DNA from 2 places in the Nitratireductor basaltis genome. Region 1 is predicted to be linked to the other one. Evidence: predicted binding sites of a transcription regulator. Region 1 holds the regulator's gene; the other holds the start of a gene.
The links. The regulator PhoB, encoded in region 1, activates phosphate uptake and scavenging genes when phosphate is short. The targets are predictions, from matches to a motif close to TGTCATNNANCTGTCAT.

Region 2: a site for PhoB is predicted at 2,150-2,166, ahead of EL18_RS13945 (alkaline phosphatase D family protein). Genes of this name have one in related genera too.

Annotation. Positions count from the first base shown of each region.
Region 1 covers NZ_JMQM01000002.1:600,952-605,390, reverse strand. Annotated here, with positions in the region: gene EL18_RS15285 (FG-GAP repeat domain-containing protein) at 1-1,738, shown strand, start outside; gene phoB (phosphate regulon transcriptional regulator PhoB) at 1,896-2,582, opposite strand; gene phoU (phosphate signaling complex protein PhoU) at 2,599-3,306, opposite strand; gene pstB (phosphate ABC transporter ATP-binding protein PstB) at 3,345-4,160, opposite strand; gene pstA (phosphate ABC transporter permease PstA) at 4,176-4,439, opposite strand, start outside.
Region 2 covers NZ_JMQM01000002.1:320,474-324,912, reverse strand. Annotated here, with positions in the region: gene typA (translational GTPase TypA) at 1-416, opposite strand, end outside; gene EL18_RS13945 (alkaline phosphatase D family protein) at 513-2,078, opposite strand; gene EL18_RS13940 (tripartite tricarboxylate transporter permease) at 2,216-3,733, opposite strand; gene EL18_RS13935 (tripartite tricarboxylate transporter TctB family protein) at 3,747-4,178, opposite strand; gene EL18_RS13930 (Bug family tripartite tricarboxylate transporter substrate binding protein) at 4,254-4,439, opposite strand, start outside.

The sequences.
Region 1 (4,439 bases):
ATCTGGAACCGCACAAACATCGCCGAATGCGTCGGCCAAGGCGAAACGACTGATCTCCCCCCTCGTGGGGGAGATGCCTGGCAAGGCAGAGGGGGGTGAACATCGCCACCATGCATTGAGCCTGGTGATCCTCGCAGCCACCCTCCTCCTCACCCACCCAACCATCGCTGCGCCCCTCGCCGACATCCCCGTGATGCACGAGGAAGCCCAATCCGCTGGCCTCACCCACGCCTATCGCGGTCCGTGGGAATATTTCGTGGGCGGCGGAGCCGCTTCATTCGACTGCAATGGCGATCGCATGCCCGATCTGTTCATCGCAGGCGGGCGTGATGATGCTGCACTCTTCGTCAGTGAAAGCACCAGAGGCAGCGCGCTGAAATTTTCCCGTCGCGACCATGGTCTTGGCCGCGATGGCACGCGTGTGCTGGGCGCCTACCCGCTCGACATCGACAATGACGGCCACAAGGATCTCGTGCTCCTGCGCCTTGGCGAAAACATCATCCTGAAGGGCGGACCAAACTGCAGTTTCGAGAGGGCCAATGACGCCTTCGCTTTCGACGGCGGGCGCGCCTGGACAACCGCATTCTCGGCCATGTGGGAGCCGGACGCCCGCTTCCCCACGCTTGCCTTCGGAAACTATGTCGACCGCTCCGCCCCCGGCTCTCCCTGGGGCACCTGCCACGACAACGCGCTCTACCGGCCGGAGCAAGGCACCAACGGCCCGCTCTACGAGGATCGCCGCGCACTCACCCCAGGCTACTGCGCCTTGTCCATGCTGTTTACGGATTGGAACCGCTCCGGCACGCCGGACCTGCGCATCACCAATGACCGCCACTATTATCGCGGCGGCGAGGAGCAACTCTGGCATGTGGAGCCGGGCCGAAGCCCGCGGCTCTACTCCCGCTCCGAAGGCTGGCGACACCTGACCATCTGGGGCATGGGCATCGCCGAAGCCGATATCGACGCCGACGGCTATCCCGAATACGCGCTCACCTCCATGGGCGACACCAAGCTGCAGAAGCTCGATGAAGAGGCCGAGGAAGACCGTCCGATCTACAGAGACATAGCCTTTGACCGCGGCGCAACCGCCCATCGCCCCTATCAGGGCGACGACCTGAAACCCTCCACCGGCTGGCATGCCGAGTTCGCCGACTTCAACAATGACAGCCTCGCCGACCTTTTCATCGCCAAGGGCAATGTTGAAGCCATGCCGGATTTTGCGGCTACCGATCCCGACAATCTGCTGATCGGCCAGTGGGACGGTTCCTTCGAGGAAGCCGGCGGCACAAGCGGCATCGGCCTGCCGACCAAGGGCCGCGGTGCGGTTGTCACGGATTTCAACGCCGACGGTCTGCTGGACCTCTTGGTGGTCAACCGCGAGCAGAATGTCTCGCTCTTCCGCAACAAGGGCATGAAGCAGGGCGATCGCGCAATTGCGGGCGGCAATTTCGTCGCCGTCGAACTCGCCCAGAAGGGGGCAAACCGCAACGCGGTCGGCGCGCTCATCTCGATCAAGATCGGCACCAGAACCGTCAACCGCACCATCCAGCTCGGCGGCGGGCACGCCTCCGGCCATGCAGGCTTCATCCACGCAGGCCTCGGCACCTCCGAACGCGCTGAAATCCGCGTAAAATGGCCCGACGGAGAATGGAGCCACCCCTACCGCGTCTTCGCCAACAATTTCGTCAGGATCGAGCGCGGGGAAGCGGAAGCAAGGTATTGGTATCCGGTGGAGTGAGGAGAATTGCGCTTTAGCGACATTCTACTGACACCAATCTGGCGAATACTAATATTCACACTATTCGTGGTGCTCGCAGGAGTATTTACTTCCCGAAAGGAAGTGACTTGCGAAGGGAGCCTTTGGCTCCCTTTCGTTTGTATGGCTAAACAGCCCCTCAAGCTTCCCTGATCGCATAGCCCGCGCCGCGGATTGTCCGTATCACATCCGGCATCTTGCCGTGGTTCACGGCCTTGCGCAGGCGTCCGACATGGACGTCGACGGTGCGTTCGTCGATATAGATGGTCTCGCCCCAGACATTGTCGAGAAGCTGGGCGCGGGAGAAGACGCGACCGGGATGCTGCATCATGAATTCCAGCAGGCGGAACTCGGTTGGCCCCAGGCGGATCTCGTTCTTGCGGCGATAGACACGATGGGATTCGCGGTCGAGCGTGATGTCTCCGACACTTAGGACCGTCGAAAGCACTTCCGGCTTCGCACGGCGCAGAAGCGCGCGCACGCGGGCGACGAATTCGGGCGTCGAAAAAGGTTTGACGAGATAGTCGTCGGCACCTGTTGAAAGCCCCCTCACCCGGTCGCTTTCCTCGCCGCGCGCAGTGAGCATGATGATCGGCAGGCGCTCGGTCTCGGGCCGCATGCGCAGGCGGCGGCAGAGCTCTATGCCGGAGATGGCAGGCACCATCCAGTCGAGTACGAGCAGGTCAGGCACATTCTCCTGAAGCCGCATTTCGGCCTCGTCACCACGCGTGACGACTTCGACCTGATAGCCCTCCGCTTCCAGATTATAGCGCAGGAGGACGCATAGCGGTTCGTCGTCCTCGACCACCATCACTTTCGGCGCAATCATTGGCTGACACCCTTTATTCGGCGCTGACCGTCATCTGCGTCTCGTCCAGCTTTGGCCGCTGGACGGGCAGTTGCTCGCCGGTCATCACGTAATAGGCATTCTCGGCGATATTGGTGACATGATCACCGATACGCTCAAGATTCTTGGCGCAGAAGAGAAGATGCGTGCATGCCGTGATGTTGCGCGGATCTTCCATCATGTAGGTGAGAAGTTCGCGAAACACCGAAGTGTACTGGATGTCGATCTTCTCGTCCTCGTCGCGCAGGGAGGTAAGCCCCTCACTCTGGCGCGCGACATATTGGTCGATGACCGATTTCACCTGCACGATGACAAGCTGCGCCATCGCATCGATGGAATGGGCAAGGCTGCGCGGGGTGGCGCTGTCGCCAACGGCACCGACGCGCTTTGCAACATTCTTCGCCAGATCGCCGATACGCTCGAGATCGCCTGCCATGCGTATGGCACCAACCACGGCGCGCAGATCCTGCGCCATGGGCTGGCGCTTGGCGATGAGCGTGATGGCGCGCTCGTCGAGCTCGCGCTGCTTGGCATCCATGATCGCATCATCGGAGATGACACGCTGCGCCAGACCGTTGTCGGAGCTTATGAGTGCCTTCGTCGCCGACTGGGTCATGGCCCCGGCAAGGTCGCCCATCTCGCAGAGAAGCTGGTCGATCCGGTTCAGTTCCTCGTCAAAGGAGGTGACTGTATGTTCGCCCATGTGACTGTTCCTCGTAACCGCTGAAACCACGGATAAAATCAGCCGAAGCGGCCGGTGATGTAGTCCTGGGTGCGCTTGTCTTCGGGGTTGGTGAACATCTTGTCCGTCGGCCCCTCCTCGACAAGATTGCCGAGATGGAACATCGCCGTGCGCTGCGACACGCGGGCCGCCTGCTGCATGGAGTGTGTGACGATCACGATCGTGTAGTTCTCGCGCAACTCGTCGATCAGTTCTTCCACCTTTGCGGTCGCGATCGGGTCGAGTGCCGAGCATGGCTCGTCCATGAGGATGACTTCCGGCGAAACCGCAATGGCGCGCGCAATGCAAAGGCGCTGCTGCTGACCGCCGGAAAGCCCGGTTCCCGGTTCATGCAGACGGTCCTTTACCTCGTTGAAGAGGCCTGCCTTCTGCAGGCTCGTTTCCACAATGCCGTCCAGCTCGCTTTTGGAGTTGGAGAGCCCGTGGATGCGCGGACCATAGGCGATGTTCTCATAGATCGACTTCGGGAACGGGTTGGGCTTCTGGAACACCATGCCAACGCGTGCGCGCAGTTCCACCACGTCGATCGCCGGATCGTAGATGTCCTCGCCATCAAGCGTGATGTCCCCACGCACGCGACAGATATCGATCGTGTCATTCATGCGGTTGAGGCAGCGCAGGAAGGTGGACTTGCCGCAGCCGGACGGACCGATCAGCGCCGTCACCTGGTTCTGGCGAACATCCAGATTGACGTCGAAGAGAGCCTGCTTCTCGCCGTAGAAGACGCAGACATTCGAGCCGCGCATCTTGACGGTATAGTTCTCGCTATCAGGCTGGATCGCGTTCTCTACTTGAGCTTCTGTGAGCATGTTCATATCCCTTGGCTCCACCTACCAGCGACGCTCGAAGCGCTTGCGCAGGACCACGGCTATTGCATTCATCAGGACCAGGAAGCCCAGAAGGATGAGGATAGCCGCAGAAGTTTTCTGTTGGAATGCGGGTTCCGGAAAATCCGCCCACATGAAGATCTGCACCGGCAGCACCGTGGCCGGAGAAGTGAACCCGCCCGGCACATCCACGATGAAGGCGACCATGCCGATCATGAGAAGCGGAGCGGTTTCACCCAGCGCCTGCGCCATGCCGATGATCGTCCC
Region 2 (4,439 bases), 280 kb from region 1:
ATGACTTCCTCGTGACGTGCATCCGGACGGTCGATCTTGTTGATCGCAACGATCGGCTTGAGGCCAACCTTCAGCGCCTTGCCGACCACGAATTTCGTCTGCGGCATCGGGCCTTCGGCAGCGTCGACCAGAAGCACGGCACCGTCCACCATGGACAGGATGCGCTCCACCTCGCCGCCGAAATCGGCGTGGCCAGGGGTATCGACGATGTTGATGCGGGTTTCCTTCCACTCCACCGAGGTGGCTTTCGCAAGGATGGTGATGCCGCGCTCTTTCTCAAGATCGTTGGAGTCCATCGCGCGTTCGGCCACGCGCTGGTTCTCGCGGAAAGAGCCCGACTGCTTCATCAGCTCGTCGACAAGGGTGGTTTTTCCATGATCAACGTGTGCGATGATCGCGATATTGCGCAGGTTCATTTTGTCTCTTTGGGGTCAGGCGGGCTGCGATGCAAACAAGCGCGGCCAAGTTACGTTGGCCGCGCTCATACAGGTTTTTTCACCGAAGTGAAAGGGTCAGGCCGATCTGACCGGGTCGAGGGTCACCTTGTAGAGCTCGTTGTCGTCGCGATCCATGAGCCGAACCGTCATCTGTTCGGTGGCAGCTTCGATGTCGACAAGGCCGAAGAACTGGAAGCCGTCCGAGGGCGGAAGATTGACGCCCTGCTCTTCGGACGGTGCCTTCACATATTTCAGTTCCGGGCCAAAAGTGTTGTCGAGCTTGTTCGGACCGAAAGTGCCGGCATGCAGCGGACCGGAGACGAATTCCCAGAATGGCTTGAAGTCCTGGAAGGCGGCCTTGTCCGGATTGTAGTAATGCGCTGCCGTGTAGTGAACATCAGCCGTGAACCAGACCGTGTTCTCGATGCCCGCATTCTTGATGTAGCGCAGAAGATCGGCGATCTCGAATTCGCGGCCTTTCGGGCCTGTATCGTCGCCATTGGCAATGGCTTCGATCCTGTCGCCATCGGGCACGACGAGGCCAATCGGCATGTCGGAGGCGATGACCTTCCAGGTGGCGCGGGAATTGGCGAGTTCACGCTTGAGCCAGCGGATCTGCTCGTCACCCAGGAAGCGCGTTTCCTCGCTCTGCTCTTCCTGCATGCTGTCGGAATTGCCTGCACGATAGGAGCGCATGTCGAGGAAGAAGATGTCGAGCGTGGGCCCATAGGCGATCTTGCGATAGACGCGGCCGGGCTCTGCCGGCGTGAAGCGGATCGGCGTCATCTCGTGGAAGGCACGCGCCGCACGCGCCTGCAGGAGCGCGACATTCTTTTCCGTGTAGCGATCGTCTTCGGAAAGATCCTTGGCAGCCGACCAGTTGTTGACGACCTCATGATCGTCCCACTGGAAGAAGGTCGGGCAGACGGCATTCATCGCGCGCACATGCTCGTCCATCATGTTGTATTTCCACTGCGCGCGGAACTCGCCCAGCGTTTCGGCAACCTTGCGCTTCTCATCGATCAGGACCGTGTTCTTCCACACGCTGTTGTCCTTGAGCGTGACTTCATCCTGCATCGGACCATCGGCATAGATCGTGTCGCCGGAATGGATGAAGAAGTCGGGGCGGTGACCGGCCATGGTGCCGTAGGTCTTCATGCCGGTCTCGTCGATGCCCCAACCCTGACCGGCCGTATCACCCGACCAGGCAAAACGGATGTCGCGGCGTGCCGAAGGTGCGGTCTTGAACTGACCGACGTTCCACTCGGAAGCGGCGTTCGTGTCGGTGAGGTCCACGGCACGCATCCGGTAGAAGATGTCCTGATCCGGCGTGAGATCGGTCAGGAGACGCTTCACGGCGAAATCGCTTTCCGGCAGGGCGTCGAGCGTGGGCAGGCGGCGTGCATTGGAAAAGCTTTCGGTGGTCGCGACCTCGAACTCGACACGGGCGGGACGATCCGTGCGCGTCCAGATCATGCCGGTGGTCATGTCCACGTCACCCGACTGGACGCCATGGGTGAATGCGGGGCGCGAGGCGGCACGGGAAATGGAAGGAAGAGCAAGGCTGGAGGTCGCAACAAGTGCGGCGGCACTGCTTTGCGCCAGGAACTGGCGGCGGGTACGCACTGCGTAATGTTTCATGACAGTCTCCCTCGGTTGAATGAGCAAGCGCGCACTCTGGGGGCAGACTGTTTCAGGAAGTTGATGCTGCCATGACAGCTATCTGACAAGCGTATGTCGCCCGCACCGGTGTGGCGCGGGCGACAGGTCCCGGTTTGTTATGGTGCGACGGTCGCGTCTTTCTTCGGGCGGAGGAAACGGCCCACCAGAAGCGGCGCGATGAAGCCGAGAATGGCCAGGCACCAGATGCCGATTGCCATGGGCGAGCCCCACAGGATGGAATAATCGCCATCCGAGATGGTCAGCGCGCGGCGCATGTTCTTTTCCATCTCGTTGCCAAGCAGGATGCCGAGGATGACCGGCACCAGCGGCACGTCGAGCTTGCGCAGGAGATAGCCGGCGACACCGAAGATGATCATCACCATCAGGTCGAAGGTTGAACCCGACAGGCCGTAAATGCCCACGAAGGAGATCATCGCCACGGCCGGCATCAGATATTTCGTCGGCACCTGCAGCACGCGCACGAACAGGCCCACCATCGGCACATTGAGCAGAAGCAGCATGATGTTGCCGATGAAGAGGGCTGCGATCAGGCCCCAGACCACATCCGGCTGCTGCGTGAAGAGCAGCGGACCCGGCGTTATGTTGAGCGCCATGAGCATGGCCAGAAGCACCGCCGTCGTGCCCGAGCCCGGAACACCAAGTGCAAGCATCGGCACCAGCGCTCCGCCGGCAGCAGCATTGTTGCCGGCTTCCGGAGCTGCAACACCGCGTGGATCACCCGTGCCGAACGTGCCCTCCTTGTCGGCGATGCGTTTCTCGATCGTGTAGGACACGAAGGATCCAAGCGAAGCCCCCGCGCCGGGCAGGACACCGGCGATGAAGCCCACCACGGTCGAGCGCGCCATGGTGCCGCTCGTCTTTTTCAGCATGGAAAGCGGAGCGGTGATGCGGTTGAGCTTCGTGTCCGATGCTTTCGGCGCCGTTCCATTGGCATGTTCGAGGAACAGAAAGACCTCGGAGATGGCAAAGAGACCGACAATCGCGATCAGGAAGTGGATGCCTTCATAGAGATGGATCTCACCGAATGTCAGGCGCGGCACGCCGGTCTGGTGGTCCACGCCGATCATCGCAACACCCAGACCAAGTGCTGCCGCCATGACCGCCTTCGCCTGATTGCGGGCGGCAATACCGCCAAGCGTGGCGAAGGCGAGCGTGAAGAGCGCGAAATATTCGGCCGGACCGAACAGCAGAGCCACCTTGACCAGCTGTGGTGCGAGGAAGACCAGACCCCAGGTGGCAAAGAAGGCGCCGACAAATGACGCGATGCCCGAAAGGGCGAGCGCCTCGCCGGCCTTGCCCTGCTTGGTCATGGGATAGCCGTCGAGTGTGGTCATCAGCGCCGGTTCGTCACCGGGGATGTTGAGCAGGATCGACGATATGCGTCCGCCATACATCGCGCCGTAATAGACGGAGGTCAGCAGGATGAGTGCCGGCGTTGCCGGCAGGCCCAGCGTGAAGGCGAGCGGAATGAGAATGGCCACGCCATTGGATGGCCCAAGGCCCGGCAGCGCGCCGATGATCGTGCCAAGAAAGCAGCCGACCAGCGCAAGCCCGAGATTCTGCCAGGTAAGTGCGACGGCGAAACCGTCTGCCAGACTGGAAAAGACGTCCATTGTTCAGGTCTCCTCAAAAGCCCATGGGGCCGAGCGCGAGGGAAAGGCCGAGGATCATGCGGAAGATGACGAAGATGCTGACCGCGATCACGACGCCCGCAATGCTGGCTGCCACCGGGCTGGCACCCAGACGCCAGCTCAGAATGCCTGCTGCGAAGGTGGTGGAGATCGTGAAGCCGACATGCGGCAGGGCATAGGTGTAGAGAACCAGCACCAGAACGGCCAGCACGATCTCGCCTACCCGACCGAAGGCTGGCCAGAGCGGCTCCGGATCAGGCCGGAAGAGCACGTAAAGGGAGCCAAGGGCGAGTGCTACACCGATCACGATCGGGAAGACTTTCGGGCCCATCGGGTCCGAGATGAAGCCGACGCGGATCTGCGTGGCGAACAGGATGTAGAGCAGCGCAAGGACGAGGCACGTCCCGCCAAGAACGCGATCGCTCATGGTTTACCTCCCCGGGTGGTATGAGTGCAGGCCGCGGCTTTCACGCGCGCGACCTGCAAGCCTTTGGTTGACGGCTTACTGAAGGATGCCGATCTCGCGGCTGAGCTCTTCGGTGTCCGCGATCTGCTTGGCGACGAAGGCTTCGAATTCATCACCGAACTTGGCGAGCGGCATCAGGCCATTGTTCTTCATGACCTCTTTCCACTCGTCGCTTTCATAGGTCGTCTTGATGGTGTTGACCCAGAAGTCATAGGCCTCGTC